Peribacillus sp. FSL E2-0218: one gene and its partners. The protein of the gene in region 2 interacts with the protein of the main gene of each other region in a pairwise test. Links are inferred from orthologs where the notes say so. Each region holds a gene or a part of one and is shown on either strand. Other genes may lie near its edges. The genes, in order: yhbY, rho and nusG.

Evidence for each region.
Region 1: the proteins of rho (region 2) and yhbY interact in binary tests that used the Escherichia coli proteins (3 or more experiments, as listed by UniProt). The link is inferred for Peribacillus sp. FSL E2-0218 from one-to-one orthologs.
Region 3: the proteins of rho (region 2) and nusG interact in binary tests that used the Escherichia coli proteins (3 or more experiments, as listed by UniProt). The link is inferred for Peribacillus sp. FSL E2-0218 from one-to-one orthologs.

What each region holds. Positions count from the first base shown.
Region 1 is NZ_CP150304.1:3,381,135-3,386,833, forward strand. What follows is about bases 1,858-4,753. They hold yhbY (ribosome assembly RNA-binding protein YhbY), read right to left. Parts: upstream 3,503-4,753; coding sequence 3,212-3,502; downstream 1,858-3,211. Other genes in these bases: rsfS (ribosome silencing factor), read right to left, coding at 1,858-2,068; yqeK (bis(5'-nucleosyl)-tetraphosphatase (symmetrical) YqeK), read right to left, coding at 2,068-2,640; MHI53_RS16305 (nicotinate-nucleotide adenylyltransferase), read right to left, coding at 2,630-3,199; aroE (shikimate dehydrogenase), read right to left, coding at 3,496-4,338; yqeH (ribosome biogenesis GTPase YqeH), read right to left, coding at 4,359-4,753. Also shown: late competence protein ComER, read left to right, coding at 48-878; MHI53_RS16290 (class I SAM-dependent methyltransferase), read right to left, coding at 972-1,715; more of rsfS, read right to left, coding at 1,712-1,857; more of yqeH, read right to left, coding at 4,754-5,483; MHI53_RS16325 (YqeG family HAD IIIA-type phosphatase), read right to left, coding at 5,465-5,699.
Region 2 is NZ_CP150304.1:4,998,621-5,004,350, forward strand. The notes cover bases 1,618-4,544. They hold rho (transcription termination factor Rho), read right to left. Parts: upstream 3,763-4,544; coding sequence 2,473-3,762; downstream 1,618-2,472. Other genes in these bases: MHI53_RS24195 (thymidine kinase), read right to left, coding at 1,618-1,983; rpmE (50S ribosomal protein L31), read right to left, coding at 2,122-2,322; glpX (class II fructose-bisphosphatase), read right to left, coding at 4,089-4,544. Outside these bases: prfA (peptide chain release factor 1), read right to left, coding at 1-591; MHI53_RS24190 (hypothetical protein), read right to left, coding at 742-1,197; more of MHI53_RS24195, read right to left, coding at 1,378-1,617; more of glpX, read right to left, coding at 4,545-5,051; MHI53_RS24215 (UDP-N-acetylglucosamine 1-carboxyvinyltransferase), read right to left, coding at 5,153-5,730. UniProt on the Escherichia coli protein: Facilitates transcription termination by a mechanism that involves Rho binding to the nascent RNA, activation of Rho's RNA-dependent ATPase activity, and release of the mRNA from the DNA template.
Region 3 is NZ_CP150304.1:116,561-122,360, forward strand. Bases 2,804-5,800 are described here. They hold nusG (transcription termination/antitermination protein NusG), read left to right. Parts: upstream 2,804-4,033; coding sequence 4,034-4,567; downstream 4,568-5,800. Other genes in these bases: sigH (RNA polymerase sporulation sigma factor SigH), read left to right, coding at 2,804-3,194; rpmG (50S ribosomal protein L33), read left to right, coding at 3,398-3,547; secE (preprotein translocase subunit SecE), read left to right, coding at 3,600-3,782; rplK (50S ribosomal protein L11), read left to right, coding at 4,742-5,167; rplA (50S ribosomal protein L1), read left to right, coding at 5,272-5,800. Outside these bases: cysS (cysteine--tRNA ligase), read left to right, coding at 1-796; MHI53_RS00610 (Mini-ribonuclease 3), read left to right, coding at 800-1,222; 23S rRNA (guanosine(2251)-2'-O)-methyltransferase RlmB, read left to right, coding at 1,219-1,962; MHI53_RS00620 (NYN domain-containing protein), read left to right, coding at 1,967-2,476; more of sigH, read left to right, coding at 2,562-2,803. UniProt on the Escherichia coli protein: Part of the processive rRNA transcription and antitermination complex (rrnTAC). The complex forms an RNA-chaperone ring around the RNA exit tunnel of RNA polymerase (RNAP).

The DNA of each region.
Region 1 (5,699 bases), 1.6 Mb from region 2 along the record:
TTTCTAGAAGAATCAATCGTTTTTCAAGGGAGAGGAGTTGATCGGCTTTGAAGAAAATCGGTGTAATTGGAACAGGCAATATGGGCACCATTTTAATCGAGGCATGGCTGGAGGCAAAAGTTTTGAATCCGGCAGATCTAATGATTACAAACCGGACACTATCCAAAGCATTAACACTGAAAGAAAAACATCCGGGTATCAAGGTTGCGGAAAGCGCGGCCGAAATCGCCCAGCAAGCGGATTTTATTTTTCTTTGTGTAAAGCCATTACAAATCGACGGCTTGCTTTCAGACATCAAACATCATATAAACAAGGAACAATTGGTCATCTCCATCACGAGCCCGCTTTCGGTGGCGCAGCTTGAGTCGGCCGTAAAGGCCCCTTGCGCGCGATTCATCCCCAGCATAACCAATCGGGTCGGCTCTGGGGTATCGCTGCTAAGCTTCGGTGAAGGATGCGGCAAGGAAGCGAGGTCCGCCTTGCAGGTATTGGCCTCGGCGATATCGGCGCCCGTCGTCATTGAAAATGATATCACCCGGGTAGCCTCCGATATCGTCAGCTGCGGTCCCGCCTTCTTTAGCTACTTAGCACAAGCTTTTATTGACGCGGCCTGCCAGACGACGAAAATAGATAAAGAAACCGCTACGACTTTCACTGAAAACATGCTGATCGGATTGGGGGAATTACTTGGTAAGGGCGTTTATACATTGCCGGCCTTACAGGAAAAGGTGTGCGTGAAAGGTGGGATAACGGGAGAAGGGATCAAGGTATTGGAAGCGGAGACAGGGGAAATGTTCCACCATCTTTTTCAAGCGACGCATGAAAAATTTGCAGAAGATCTGCATGAGGTTGAAAAGCAGTTTGGCCATCCTTATTAATATTCGTAACGTCTTTCTCATTTCCTGCTAAAAATAAAAAAAAGAGGCCAGGGACCTCCCTCGCATATGCGAGGGGGGCCCTAACCTCTTGATTCATTTTCTGGCTACGAATAATACCCGTTCAGTTTCCGATGCAGGCGGGGCTTCTTCAAGATCCGCCATAAGTTCCGTCACGGTAAACCCTGCTTGCTGCAACCATTTTTTATATTGGTCAACCGGATAAGTCCGTTGATAATGCAACTCATCAAAGCGGTCATACAGACCACTTCGCTCGTCCTTCACGAAAAAACTCAACTCATGTTCCACACTGTAAGGTTCTTCACCAGGAAAACAATCCCATATATAGGAAACTTCTTCATCGCTGACGGCAAACGTATGGTTATGGAACACTTCTTCCATTTTATATAGGGAATGGACATCGAACAAGAACAACCCGCCATCCTCTAAATGCTCGTACACCCGGGTGAACGTTTTGGCAATATCCGCCTCATCTCGTAGGTAGTTCAACGAATCACAAAAAATCGTGACACAGTCAAAACGACCAAGCCCCTCAAGTTCTGCCATATTCTGTTGGAATAAGGGAATCGTTAATCCGAGCTTCACCGCTTTTTCATTGGCAACCAGAAGCATTTCATCTGAGAGGTCCACGCCTGTGACCTCAAATCCGTGCTGCGCCAATTCAACGGTCATTTCCCCGGTTCCACATGCCAAGTCGAGAACCTTCCTTCCGCCAATTCCGTACTGTTCCAGCTTCGCCGTAAGGATCATCAGCCATTTTTCATAGGGTGCATCCTTCATCAGTTCATCGTATACATAGGCAAAGCGTTCGTAGGTCATGGAGTCAGTTCACTCTCTAAATCTTCAAAAGGTGCATCTCCCCATAAACGTTCGAGGTTATAGTAGTTTCTTTCATCCTTATGGAAAATGTGCGCCACTACATCGCCAAGATCGACGAGCACCCACTTCGCTTCATCAAATCCTTCAAGACGCTTTACAGCGATACCTGATTCATCGGCTTTGCTCTTCATTTCACGAGCGATGGCTTGCACTTGTTTTTCGGAATTACCATGACAGATTAAAAAATAATCCGCAACAAGGGATATGCCTTGCATATTCAAAGCCACGATATCCTCCGCCCTTTTATCATCCGCCGCTTTTGCTGCAATTACAAGAAGTTCACGTTCAGTCATTACATCTTCTCCTTCAAATTCATGATCAAATCATTATATGTGTTAAATGTATCAGGGTAAATGGCCTGATTTCTTTTCATTAAAAAAGCAACGGTATTCCTTAAAGCCTGTATGACAGCATGATCCAAGTTTTGCTTGGCTGTCTGCCTGACTTCTTCGACACCTGGAAAGGAACGTCCCGGCTCAATATAATCAGCAAGATAAATGACCTTATCCAAAAGGCTCATGCCGACCCTGCCTGACGTGTGATAGGCAATTGCATCCAAAATTTCGGCGTCCGTGATGCCTGCTTCCTTTTTCACCAGGTAAGCCCCGACTGGAGCGTGCCACAGCTCCATATTGTAGCGGAGTAGATCCGGCGCCATCTTTTCGGCGATGATGATTTGCTCCATTTCTTCTTTTGGACGAAACTTTGCATAATCGTGGAATATGGCTGCCAGTTCGGCTTTTTTTGTATCAGCGCCATAGAGCTCGGCAAGTTCAATGGCCGACTCCATCACGCCTAGAGTATGGATGTACCTGCGCTCCGTGATTTGTTCTTTGACAAGCGCCAGCGCTCTTTCACGATTCATATAAACCATTCCCTTTAATATACTTCACCACAGGATCTGCAATTAAATATTTCACGGTTTTCCCCGTTCTTAACTTCCTTCGGATCATGGAAGAGGAAATGAACATCTGCGGGACTTTCACCATCGTGATCGGGTATAGGGTTTTCTCGTCATAGCCAGGACGCTTCACCCCGACGAAATGGACCAACTCCACCAATTCGTCGATTCGATGCCACTTTGGTAAATACTCAATCATATCTGCGCCAATTATGAAATAGAATTCATTGGTCGGCTCACGTTCTTTCAGGAGCTTTATCGTATCATACGTATAAGATGTGCCTTTTCTTTCTATTTCAATACCCTCAATATAAAAAGATGGGTTGGTGGCTATCGCGTTTTCCAACATAGCCAGCCTGTCCATATCGGTTACTTCCTCCGATTTTTCCTTATGGGGAGGAACATGGTTTGGCATGAATCTGATTTCATCAAGCTCTAGAGCGTCCAGCACTTCATTCGCAATAATTAAATGGCCGATGTGCGGTGGATTGAATGTACCGCCAAGAATTCCAATTTTTTTCATAGGTAGGTTCCCTTAAGGTAGTTTAAGTTGTTTGTTTTCTCTTGATTCTTTATACAGGACGATGGTATTGCCGATGATCTGAACCAATTCCGCCCGCGCACCTTTTGATAAAGAAAGACCCACATCATTGCGGTCTTCTTCACAGTTTTGCAGGATGCTGACCTTGATCAATTCACGTACTTCAAGAGCCTCACCAATTTGCTTGATGAGATTATCATTGACCCCGCCTTTCCCGACTTGAAAAATCGGGTTGAGGTGATGGGCCTTCGATCGTAAGAATCTTTTTTGTTTTCCTGTTAACATGTGTTACCTCCTAGTTTGTTCAAGACAATATCTGTCATTCTTGCTGTATCCGGCATAATGCCCGTCCATATCTCAAAAGCGAGCGCCCCCTGGTTGATGAACATTCCCAGGCCATTTTGCGTTTTCGCCCCTTTTTCGGAAGCTTCGCGCAGCAGCTTGGTCTGCAGGGGATTGTAGATGATGTCACTGACTATTGCGCCGGTTTTAAGCCGGTCGACATTCAACGGTGAATGATCATACTCAGGACTCATTCCCGATGATGTCGTTTGGATGATTAAATCATATTGTGATAAGCTTTGTTCCGCTTCGATAATCGAGAGTGCCTTCGATATTTTATCATATGGGCAATCAGAAACAAGCTCAGCCGCTCTTTCCTTCGTCCGATTTGCAATATCGACTTGCTTTACCCCTTCTTTCACAAGAGTAAAATAAATCGCACGCGCAGCACCGCCCGCTCCGATCACTAACGTTTTTTTAGCCTTCATGTCACCTGATATTTCATCGCATAAGGATTTGAAAAATCCTTTTCCGTCTGTATTATACCCTATAAAGCGACCATTTTTGTTAACAACCGTATTTACAGCCCCGATTGCCAGGGCCAGCTCATCCACTTCATCAAGGAAGGGGATGATGGATTCCTTATGCGGGATCGTGATGTTAAACCCTTCTATACCAAGGGCTTTCATGCCCTTAACAGCATCGTTCAATCCTTCTTTCGTCACATGAAAATGGTGATAAACCGCTTCTATATTTTCTTTTTCGAATGCATCATTATGAATGTCCGGTGACATCGAATGTGCGATTGGATCTCCCATTACCCCATAGATCTTTTTCATAGTCTTTGACGACCCCTATATTAGATTAATGATTTTCGAACGATGACATTGACCCCTTTTGGGACATGTGCAACGATTTTTGCTCCCGGCTCATTGACTGTCACCCAGCCAAGGCCAGAAAACACAATATCCATTTTACCATCTTTCAAAGAGAATTCATGCGGAATCAACTTCGGGAATTCCTCGATTTGTTCAGGCCGTGGCGGCGTCAATAATTCTCCGGCATGATTTTTGTACAGCTCATCAGCCTTTTCCAATTTCGTACGATGGATGTTCAATTCATTCGAAAGGTAGCAAGTGAGGGAACGCCTTCCGCCCGAGACGTAATCCAGCCTGGCCAGTCCTCCAAAAAATAACGTCTGCTCCTCATTCAACTGATACACTCTTGGCTTGATTTCCTTCTTCGGCATGATCACCTTGAAATCCCGCTTGTCCACATAATGGGCCATTTGGTGGTGATTGATGATTCCTGGCGTATCGATCAGTGCCTGTCCATCATCCAAAGGAATTTCGATCATGTCCAAAGTCGTGCCCGGGAAGTGGGAAGTCGTGATGATATCGCCTTCTCCGCTCACTTCTTTAATCAGGCGGTTAATGAAAGTAGATTTACCCACATTCGTACAGCCCACAACATAGACATCCTTTCCTTTGCGATACCGTTCGATCGCATCGGCCGCTTCAAGGATGTGCTTTCCCTTGTCTGCACTGACAAGTAAGACATCAACCGGATTCAATCCCAATTCCTTCGAAGATTGCTTCATCCAATTGATCAATTTATTCGGTTTCACGGACTTCGGCAATAAATCCACTTTATTCCCGATCAAAAGAACATCATTTCTTCCTACAAATCGATGAAGGCCCGGCAGCCAGCTTCCATTGAAATCAAAAATATCGACGACCTTGACGATCAAGGAATCTGTTTCGCCGACTTTATTCAAGATTTTCAAGAAGTCATCGTCTGTTAAGGATACATCCTGAACCTCGTTATAATGCTTCAATTTAAAGCAACGCTGACAAACGATCGTCTCTTTTTCCAGAGCTGATTTAGGGGCAAAGCCCAATTCCTTCGGATCTTCCGTCTGGACCTTCACGCCGCAGCCGATGCACACTAATTCTTGATGATTGTTCAATTGTGATCCTCCCATTCTATCATCCCTTTTCGTTTGAAAAAGGCCATGATCTTTCTTTCGAAATAACGATTGATTTTCGTCCTGAATTCATCAGTCTGGGCGACAGGAACCACTAAAATCGTATGGAACCCACCTCTGTTCCCTCCCAATACATCCGTCAATAACTGATCGCCGATCACAACCGTCTCCTCTAACTTCAATCCCATCGCCTTACGCGCTTTATGGAAAGCC
Region 2 (5,730 bases):
CCGTCCGCCAGACTCGGTTTCAGGCACACGTTGAACACGATGGGCCCCATTTTCGAATTTCAATTTAGAATAAGCGCCATTTCCATTAATCATGAAGATGATTTCCTTGTAGCCCCCAAGCCCAGTGGGACTTGCCTCGATGACCTCTGTACGCCAGCCCTGCACCTCGGCAAAACGGCTATACATGCGGTATAGGCTGCCGGCAAACAAAGCCGCTTCATCTCCGCCAGCAGCGCCGCGAATTTCCATGATTACGTTTTTATCATCGTTCGGATCCTTTGGAATGAGCAATATTTTCAACTTATCTTCAAGACCTTTTATCGTCTCCTCAAGTTCGTTGATTTCCTCTTTTACCATATCACGCATATCCGCATCAAGTTTGTCATCGAGCATCGCCTTGGCTTCCTGGAGTTGCCCACGAACCGTTTTATACTCCTTATAAGCCGACGCGGTTTCTTGAATGCCGGATTGCTCCTTGGAGTATTCCCTTAATTTCTTGGAGTCATTGATGATTTCCGGGTCACTTAAAAGTTCATTCAATCTTTCATATCTATCTTCTACAGCTTGCAATCGATCAAACAAATCATTCACCTCATAAATTTCCCGATTCAACGATATGAATCGGAAGTAATCCATCTTTTTTCACTATAAATAAGTCGTTCAGTGCCCCAGCTCAGTTCACTTCTAGGTTAATTATAGTATAGGTGAATAATCAACGTCAAAGAGGATTCAAGAATATGGTCATTTCTTTAATTCAACATCTATTTTGTATTGAGGCACCACACCCGTAATCAGATCTTCCAGTCGCTTCTTTTCTTCATTTCTTTCGTGATCGTCCTTGATTTTACCCTTATCATGGACCGTAACATGTATGGTATTGCCGTTAATCCAGACCGACCCTGCTTCATACTCCGTTTCAGACTTAACGGCATCCCGTATAACAGCTATCTCCTGCCCCATGGATGGGGAATTGTTGGATGTATGATCAGGCGTGTTGAGGATCTGATCGGAAGGCCGTTCCGCTTCATTTTCCCAATCCTTATTGGATACATGCTTTAAACCGCTGCCGACAAAATCCTTGCCATCACGGCTTTGATCGCCATATTCCGATTCATTATTGATTGCCTTGTCATTTGGACCGCATGCCGTCAGTGCAGTAAGCACAATAACCGCCATCCATATCATTTTCAACTTCATATTTTCACCCTCCATTTTGGTTGGTCAACAAGATCATTTCCTCATTAGCTTTCCCAAAATGGGACTATAATTAATCTTTTGTTCGCCTTCCATGTATTGGTCTGGATCACTGGTCCTTCGCATGTTCATTCCAATAAAAAAACGCCCTAAGATCTCATTCGACCATAGGGCACCCTTGATTTAAATATGCTCTTTAATCCCAGCTTCCTGCTTACCTGGAACTTCATGATGATGACGGCAGCGGGGCTCGTATGATTCCGATGCACCCACAAGGATGATCGGCTCATCATAGGAGGCCGGCTTGCCATCGATCAAGCGCTGCGTCCTGCTCGCAGGTGATCCGCACACTTCACACACAGCCTGCAGCTTAGTCACAGACTCTGCTAACGATAATAGAACCGGCATAGGACCGAATGGCTCACCTCTGAAATCCTGATCGAGTCCAGCCATAATCACTCGATAACCGCTGTCCGCAAGATGCTGGGCAACCCCGATAATTTCATGATCAAAAAATTGAACTTCATCTATTGCAATGATATCCAGGGGTTTGTCCAAAAACTTAAAGATATCTGTTGAATGGGCAATCGGCTTTGCCATCACTGAAGAGCCATTATGTGATACGACAGCCTCTTCCGCATAGCGATTATCTATAGCTGGTTTAAAAACAGCTATTTGCTCTTTGGCAAATTGAGCACGGCTGACTCGTTTAATCAATTCCTCAGATTTACCTGAAAACATGCTTCCGCAAATAAGCTCGATCCAGCCTGTTTGTTTCATTACATACATGGAAACAGCTACTCCCTTCCACCTGTCGATCCATTGGCCAAAATTGAAGTGGACCCGGCTTTATATAAATTGTTGCTTGTTTACAGAAAAGAAAAAACAGGCAAGAAAAATACTTGCCTGTTTTTTAAAAAGTCCGGCTTATTTAATACCGTATTTTTTGTTGAAACGATCAACACGTCCGCCAGCTTCAGCGAATTTTTGACGACCAGTATAGAATGGGTGGCACTCTGAACAAGTCTCAACTTTGATCTCTTCTTTAACTGAACCAGTTTCAAAAGTGTTTCCGCAAGAGCAAGATACTTTTGAAAGCTTGTAATTTGGATGAATTCCAGTTTTCATTCTTTTCAGCTCCTTCTGCCCTGAATCATTCGAAACAGAGTTATATACTTCAAGGTGAGTCTAAAACACCCTCACATTTATTGTAAAAACACATGAACCCATTATAGCAACTTAAAACTAGTTGTGCAACAGTTTGTTTCTTTACCGGTTTTAAGAACGTTTAATGCTTGCCGGTCCCTTTTTCCTCTCGGACATCTCTTCATCCAGTTTACTGAAGAATTCTTCATTGCCTTTTGTCTGTTTTAGACGGCGAAGGAATTTCTCCGAGAAATCGGGTGAGTCTGACATCGTCTTCCTGATCGCCCATAGTTTATCGAGTCGATCTTTCGGAATTAGCAACTCTTCTTTACGTGTTCCTGAACGGCGGATATCGATTGCCGGGAAGATGCGTCTTTCAGCAAGGGCACGGTCTAAATGCAGCTCCATGTTACCAGTGCCTTTGAATTCTTCATAAATGACATCATCCATTCTTGAACCGGTATCCACCAGTGCCGTAGCAAGGATCGTCAAGCTGCCGCCTTCCTCGATATTCCTAGCCGCACCGAAAAAGCGTTTTGGGCGATGGAAGGCAGCAGGGTCAATCCCCCCTGATAACGTACGCCCGCTCGGCGGGATGACAAGGTTGTAAGCTCGGGCCAGACGGGTGATGCTGTCCATAAGGATGATGACATCCCGCTTATGCTCGACGAGGCGCATCGCTCGTTCCAACACCAGTTCCGCAACCTTGATATGGTTTTCCGGCACTTCATCGAACGTTGAACTAACCACGTCACCGGCAACGGAACGTTCAATGTCCGTCACTTCCTCCGGCCGTTCATCGATCAAAAGGACGATCAATTCCGATTCAGGATGGTTCGTGGTTATCGCATTGGCAATTTCTTTGATAAGCATCGTCTTCCCAGCCTTAGGCGGTGCAACAATCAGACCGCGCTGGCCAAAACCGACCGGTGCCAGGACATCCATAATTCTAGTCGATAAGTTCTTGGGCGTAGTTTCCAGCTTGATTTGCCTGTTTGGATACAGCGGTGTTAAGCCCGGGAAATGAACACGCTCTTTCGCCGACTCCGGATTATCGCCATTGACGGCCTCGACATGGAGCAATCCGTAATAGCGTTCATTTTCCTTCGGCGGCCTTACCTTACCGGAAACCTTATCACCATTGCGCAAATCGAATCTGCGGATTTGGGAAGCGGAAATATAAATATCCTCCGAGCTTGGAGAATAATTGATTGGCCGCAAGAAACCGAACCCCTCTGAAGGGATGATCTCAAGAACGCCCTCCATGAACAGGAGACCATCCTGCTCGGCCTGTGCCTTCAGGATGGCGAAAATAAGTTCCTTTTTTGAAAGTTTGCTGTAATAGGAAACTTTATATTCACGGGCGTGCTCATAGAGATCCTTAAGTTTCATGTTTTCTAAATTAGAAATAGTTAAATTCATTATGACACCACACTTTTATTAATTAAACGTTTTCACCCATACAAAAAAAGAAATGGTTTGTTAGATGGAAGAAAAACCGCAATCCATGTACCCGACCAGAGTTTTCTTAGAAAGGATGATACATTTTTACATGTAAAGAAGAAAATGATTTGAAGGCTGCTAGAAGTTTGGAGTGAAAGGGCAGATTTTATATATAGTAATCAATTAATAGTAGACCAAGCTTTATTTTACTTTTTTTATTTTAATTATTCAACTTAAATTTTTTTATAGAGAAAGCGAGCGATGAAACCGCTCGCTTTCCCTGGGGACTTTTTCTGAAAAATGCCTCAGTCGATCAAACCATTCGGTTTAATTTTTAGACTATGGCGTCCATCGATGAAACGAACGGTTCCAGATTTTGCGCGCATGACTACGGATTGCGTCTCGCCATAATGCCCTTTGAATTGGACACCACGTAAAAGTTCACCATCAGTCACACCTGTTGCAGCAAAAATGGCGTCATCTCCGCGAACGAGGTCTTCCATCCTGAGGACCTTTCCTAGATCAAGACCCATTTTCCCACAGCGTTCCACTTCTTCATCACTCTGCGGAAGAAGCTTGCCTTGGATTTCCCCGCCCAGGCATTTCAAGGCAACGGCTGAAATGACGCCCTCCGGAGCTCCGCCTGAACCGAATAAGATATCAACACCAGTAAGATCGAAGGCCGTATTGATGGCACCCGCTACATCTCCATCATTGATCAACTTGATCCGCGCTCCCGCCTCACGAAGCTCGTGAATGATCTTCGAGTGACGATCCCGGTTCAAAACCGTTGCTACGACATCTTGGATATCTTTATTCTTTGCCTTTGCCACAGCCTTAAGGTTGTCCAGTACAGAAGCATTGATATCAATCTGGCCAACAGCCTCAGGACCAACGGCAATTTTATCCATATACATATCAGGGGCGTGCAGCAAGTTCCCCTTGTCCGCTATCGCCAATACGGCTAATGCATTCCAGCCGCCCGATGCCACGATATTGGTGCCTTCCAAAGGGTCGACCGCGACATCCACTAGCGGTCCGAGACCGGTACCAAGCTTTTCGCCAATATAGAGCATCGGCGCTTCATCCATTTCCCCTTCACCGATTACAACCGTCCCTTGCATGGGAATCGTATTGAACACATCGCGCATGGCACTCGTTGCTGCATCATCCGCTTCATCTTTCTTTCCTCTTCCCATCCAACGTGCAGAATTCAAGGCCGCCGCTTCCGTTACGCGAACAAGCTCCATCGATAAACTTCTTTCCATTTCCCGCTCCCCCTTATGTACACTAGCATGATTTATATATATATATTAGTATAACACATTATATCATATAACGTAACACAGTGAGGCAACAAGAAAAGGGATCAGCTTTTAAGCTGCTCCACTTCTTCTTGGGTCATTTCTTCACGCCAGATCGTCGCTCCTAATCCAGCAAGCTTCTCCACTAAGTGGCTATAACCACGATCTATATGTTCAAGGCCCGTCACCTCGGTGATCCCTTCAGCCATCAGGCCGGCAATTACCAAAGCTGCTCCGGCACGCAAATCACTCGCCTTCACTTTTGCACCATGAAGCTGAACGGGACCATCGATGATGCCTGCCCGTCCCTCGACCTTGATCTTTGCATTCATGCGGCGCAATTCATCGATATGCTTGAAGCGCGCCCCATATATCGTATCGGTCACCATGCTGGAGCCGCTCGCTTTTGTCAAAAGGGACGTGAACGGCTGCTGGAGATCCGTCGGGAATCCTGGATATACCAGCGTCTTGATATCAACCGCTTTATATTTTTCACCCGGTGAGACGAATATCTGATCGTCGCCAGCTTCAATGTTTATACCCATCTCCCTCATTTTGGCTGTCAATGACTCCAAATGCTGGGGTATGACATTATCGATCAAGATGCCTTCACCGACAGCAGCTGCCAAGATCATGAAGGTCC
Region 3 (5,800 bases), 4.9 Mb from region 2 along the record:
ACGTCCTGGCTGGCATATCGAATGCTCCGCAATGGTCAAAAAGTATTTGGGCGACACAATCGACATTCATGCTGGAGGTCAAGACCTTGCCTTCCCGCATCATGAAAATGAGATTGCCCAATCTGAAGCACTGACAGGCAAGACCTTTGCGAATTATTGGATGCATAATGGGTATATAAATATTGATAATGAAAAAATGTCTAAATCGTTAGGGAATTTCGTTCTTGTTCATGACATCATCAAGAATCATGATCCACAAGTGTTACGGTTCTTCATGTTATCGGTCCATTATCGCCATCCCATCAATTATAGTGAAGAGGTGCTTGAAAATGTCAAGGCAGCCCTCGATCGTCTGAGGACATCTTATCAAAACTTAAAGCACCGTCTTCAGGCAAGCGACGGATTGACCGAAAACAATGAGGCCTGGATCGCGAAGGTTAATGAATTACAAGACCAGTTCATTGCTGAAATGGACGATGACTTCAATACAGCCAATGCGATTTCCATCCTTTTTGAACTATCCAAACAGGCAAATTATTACTTGATGGAGAAAAATACACATAAGGAAGTCATTGATGCTTTCCTTGAAAAATTCAGTACCCTATTTTCTGTCCTGGGTCTGTCCCTGGAAGAGGAGGGGCTGTTGGATGAAGAAATCGAAGGCTTGATCCAGCAAAGAATACAAGCGCGTAAGGACCGTGACTTCGGGCTATCTGATGAAATTCGTGACCGCTTGAAAAGCATGAATATCATATTAGAGGATACCCCTCAAGGTACAAGATGGAAAAGAGGGTAAGGAATGCTTCATTACGATAGTAAGATAGATGCAAAAATGCTGAACAGTCTTGCTTTAGCTTATATAGGTGATGCCGTATACGAAACGTATATCCGGCATCACCTCATTCAAAACGGAGCGGTCAAGCCCAATCTGCTGCACAAGAAAGCTACGTCTTTTGTAGCGGCTAAAGCTCAAAATAAAATCATCCATTTTTTCTTGGAGTCGGATTGGTTATCGGAAGAGGAATCAGCTGTCGTTCGGCGGGGCCGAAATGCGAAATCCGGTTCTGTCCCGAAGAATACGGATGTGCAAACGTATCGCTACAGTACAGCCTTTGAGGCACTGATGGGCTATTTATATTTATCGGGCCGAATTGAAAGAATGGAAGAACTCATAAAAAAAGCTATTGAATACATTGAAGAAGAAAAGGGGCGGAACCCATGAGTGAAGAATATATCATCGGCAGGAACCCCGTTTTGGAAGCTCTTCGCTCCGAACGGGATATTAATAAAATTTGGATAGCGGAGGGGTCGCAAAAAGGCTCGATGCAGCCGCTAATTGGTTTGGCGAAGGAAAAGAAGGTATTCATGCAGATCGTCCCGAAGAAAAAAATTGACCAAATGGTTGAAGGCATCCATCAAGGAGTTGTCGCACAAGTTGCGGCATATGAATATGTGGAATTGGATGACTTATTCGCAAAAGCGGCAGAACGGGAAGAAGCACCTTTTTTCATGATTCTTGATGAAGTAGAAGATCCCCATAATTTAGGTTCGATCATGAGAACGGCTGATGCAGTCGGGGCCCATGGAATCATTATTCCGAAAAGAAGAGCGGTGGGCTTAACGGCAACCGTGGCGAAGGCTTCGACGGGTGCGATTGAGTATATCCCGGTGGCACGCGTCACCAATTTGGCGAGAGCGGTGGAAGAGTTGAAAGAGCGCGGTGTATGGATTGTCGGTACTGACGCGAAAGGCAGCGATGACTACCGTAACATGGATGGAAAGATGCCGATCGGCCTCGTCATCGGAAGTGAAGGAAAAGGGATGGCCCGGTTAATGAAAGAAAAATGCGATTTCCTCATCCGTTTGCCTATGGCTGGCCAAGTAACGTCGTTAAATGCATCAGTCGCAGCCGGATTACTGATGTATGAGGTCTATCGCAAAAGAAATCCTTTAGGACAATAATGGGATGGATATTCTGTTGGTGGACGGTTATAACATTATAGGGGCCTGGCCGGAACTGAGAGAATTAAAAGAACGGGACCTTGCTGCCGCAAGAGATAGATTGATTGAAATGATGGCGGAATATCAGGCATTTACCGGATCGCGGGTAATTGTCGTATTCGACGCCCAATATGTTCAGGGAATCGCCCGTATTTTCAAAAATCATAAAGTTGACGTAATTTTTACAAAAGAAAATGAAACCGCGGATGAGAGAATAGAAAAGATGGCCATTGAGCTGAATAATGTCAAAACGCAGATTCAAGTGGCCACCTCCGACTTCACCGAGCAGTGGGTGATCTTTGGCCAAGGGGCTCTAAGGAAATCAGCGCGTGAACTGCTTATTGAAATGGAAGAAATCCAAGGGGAAATCAAGAAAGATGTCAGAAAAACGACAACGATAAAACCGTCTGGCAAAATTCCTTTGAGTGAAGAAGTGGCAGAAATTTTTGAAAAATGGCGCCGCGGGAAAATTTGAACCATTGACGGGTAAATTTTACCTGCTGTATAATATTTCTATCTGAGTCAGGTCAGGGGGATATAATGTGGGTCTCAAATTCGGAATGAAGCTGAACGAAAAGTATCTGCAGTTTGATGATGATGAATTGATAGGGTTGGTTCACACTGGTGACAGTGAAGCGCTGGATTATTTGATCCAAAAGTATCGTAATTTCGTAAGAGCAAAGGCAAGGACTTATTTCTTGATTGGTGCAGATAAGGAAGACATCGTGCAAGAAGGTATGATCGGCCTGTATAAAGCTGTCCGTGATTTCAAGGGCGATAAGTTATCTTCCTTCAAAGCATTTGCAGAACTATGCATTACGAGGCAAATCATTACCGCTATTAAAACGGCAACACGTCAAAAACATATTCCGCTCAATTCCTATGTTTCCCTGGACAAGCCCATTTATGATGAGGAATCGGACCGAACTCTTATGGATATTATATCGGGTACGAAAGTTCTGGACCCGGAAGAACTGATCATCAACAAAGAAGAGTTTGACGATATCGAATTGAAAATGGCCGAGCTCCTGAGTGATCTTGAGAGAAAAGTATTGGCTCTTTACCTGGATGGACAAACCTACCAGGAAATTTCTGAAGAGTTGAACAGGCATGTTAAGTCAATCGACAACGCCCTTCAGCGGGTGAAAAGAAAGCTCGAGCGCTATTTGGAAGTAAGGGAAATCAGTTTATAATCCCTCCGCTTTTTCCGCTTAATTTCATCTGTCCCTTCTCCACTTGGAAATTTAATTTTCACTAAATTATTTAAATGGATGTCAGGAAACCGAAGTCGCGCCCGAACGGTATCCGTACTGGGTGAATCCCGCTTTGATATTGACAATAAAAGACAGCCGTGATAAGGTTTTAGGGATATAGTAGATAGGAAAGGTGTATCTAAATGCCCAAAAAAATCGTTCTTGCCTGCACGGATTGCGGTTCAAGAAATTACAGTTATGAAAGCAAACAATCGACAAGCGGCGAACGCCTGGAAATCAAGAAGTTTTGCAGTACATGCAATGCACATACAATTCATAAAGAAACGAAATAAATGTTTTATAAATAGATTGACAGAAGCTGTCTAATGCTTGGAGGATACATTCATGAAACGTTTTACCGAATTTTTCAGCGGTGTCGTTCGCGAAATGCAAAAAGTAAGCTGGCCAAAACGCAAGGAGCTTACCAAATATACAATCGTGGTAGTAACGACTGTAATATTTATGGCTTTATTCTTTACAGTGGTCGATTTGGGCATTTCCGAATTAATTCGCTTAGTTATTGAATAAGAGATTCGAAAATAAGGTATAATAGTGATAGAATAATATGTGTCAGCAGAAAAGCCCGGAAACGGGTTTTTTAATTTGTCTTTTTTAATAAGTTCAAAATCGCGCACTGCTGCACCATGAATCACCACAAAATATTCTAGTTAAGTCGGGATGACGCCGGAACTGGGTTTTTGGCTAAAACGTTCAAAGATAAAGCTCAATAAAGAAAAATGATCGATTGCAGGGAGGGAAGGACGTTAAAGTCCTAACACATGGAAAAGAATTGGTATGTAGTTCACACCTATTCAGGTTATGAAAACAAGGTTAAAGCTAACTTGGAAAAACGTGTTGAAACGATGGGGATGGAAGATAAGATCTTCCGGGTTGTAGTTCCTGAAGAAGAAGAAACAGAAATTAAAGATGGTAAAAAGAAAGTAACCAAAAAGAAAGTATTTCCAGGATATGTACTGGTGGAAATCATCATGACGGATGACTCCTGGTATGTAGTCCGGAATACGCCTGGTGTAACAGGTTTCGTAGGTTCGTCTGGAGCCGGTTCCAAACCGACTGCGTTACTTCCGGAAGAAATTGAAGTCGTTCTTAAGCGAATGGGCGTTGATGAAAGCAAATTCGAAGTTGATTTTGAACTCGGAGACACCGTTCAAGTTAAAGAAGGGCCATTTGCAACCTTTGCAGGACCGATAGAAGAACTTGATAAAGATAAAGGAAAAGTAAGGGTGCTAGTCAATATGTTCGGTCGTGATACACCGGTAGAACTTGATTTTAACCAAGTGGAAAAATTATAAACGGAAAAAAACTTGAAATTGCCATTTGAAAGTGGTAAAATTTCAAAGGTCAGTATGTTTCAATTTTTAGGCCTCAACGATACAAGCATTCTTTATTAATATATAAAGAATTCAAGATGAGTGGGAGGGTATACCCCTATTACCACATCACGGACTTATAAGGAGGTGTGTCTCGTGGCTAAAAAAGTAATTAAAATGGTTAAATTGCAAATTCCTGCTGGTAAAGCGAATCCGGCACCGCCAGTCGGTCCTGCATTAGGTCAAGCTGGTGTAAACATCATGGGATTCTGTAAGGAGTTCAACGCTCGTACAGCAGATCAAGCTGGTCTAATTATTCCTGTTGAAATCACGGTATTTGAAGACCGTTCATTTACATTCATTACAAAAACTCCACCGGCTGCAGTATTGCTTAAGAAAGTAGCAGGTATCGAGTCTGGTTCTGGTGAACCTAACCGTAATAAAGTTGCTACAGTCAAGCGTGATCAAGTGCGCGAGATTGCTGAAACTAAAATGCCTGACCTAAACGCTGCAAACGTTGAAGCTGCAATGCGTATGGTTGAAGGTACTGCTCGCAGCATGGGTATTGTCATCGAAGACTAATCCATGTAATTGCTATTTGTTTCTACGGGGTTGCGATTGATACTCGCAACCTTTATTCGTGGGAGGTCATTCCGTTAAAACCACAATTTAGGAGGATTTATATCATGGCAAAAAAAGGTAAAAAGTATCTTGAAGCAGCTAAGCTTGTAGAAGTATCTAAGGCTTATGCTGTAACTGAAGCAATTGAAGTGGCTAAAAAAGCTAACTTCGCAAAATTCGATGCGACTGTTGAAGTTGCTTTCCGTTTAGGCGTAGACCCTAAGAAAGCTGACCAACAAATTCGTGGAGCGGTTGTTCTACCGAATGGTACTGGTAAAACTCAACGCGTATTAGTATTCGCTAAAGGCGAAAAAGCAAAAGAAGCGGAAGCTGCTGGTGCTGACTACGTTGGCGAATCTGACTTCATCAACAAAATCCAACAAGGATGGTTCGAATTCGATGTAATCGTAGCGACTCCAGACATGATGGGTGAAGTTGGTAAACTTGGACGTGTTTTAGGACCAAAAGGTTTAATGCCTAACCCTAAAACTGGTACAGTAACATTTGACGTTACGAAAGCAGTAAATGAAATCAAAGCTGGTAAAGTTGAATACCGCGTAGATAAAGCTGGTAACATCCATGCTCCAATCGGTA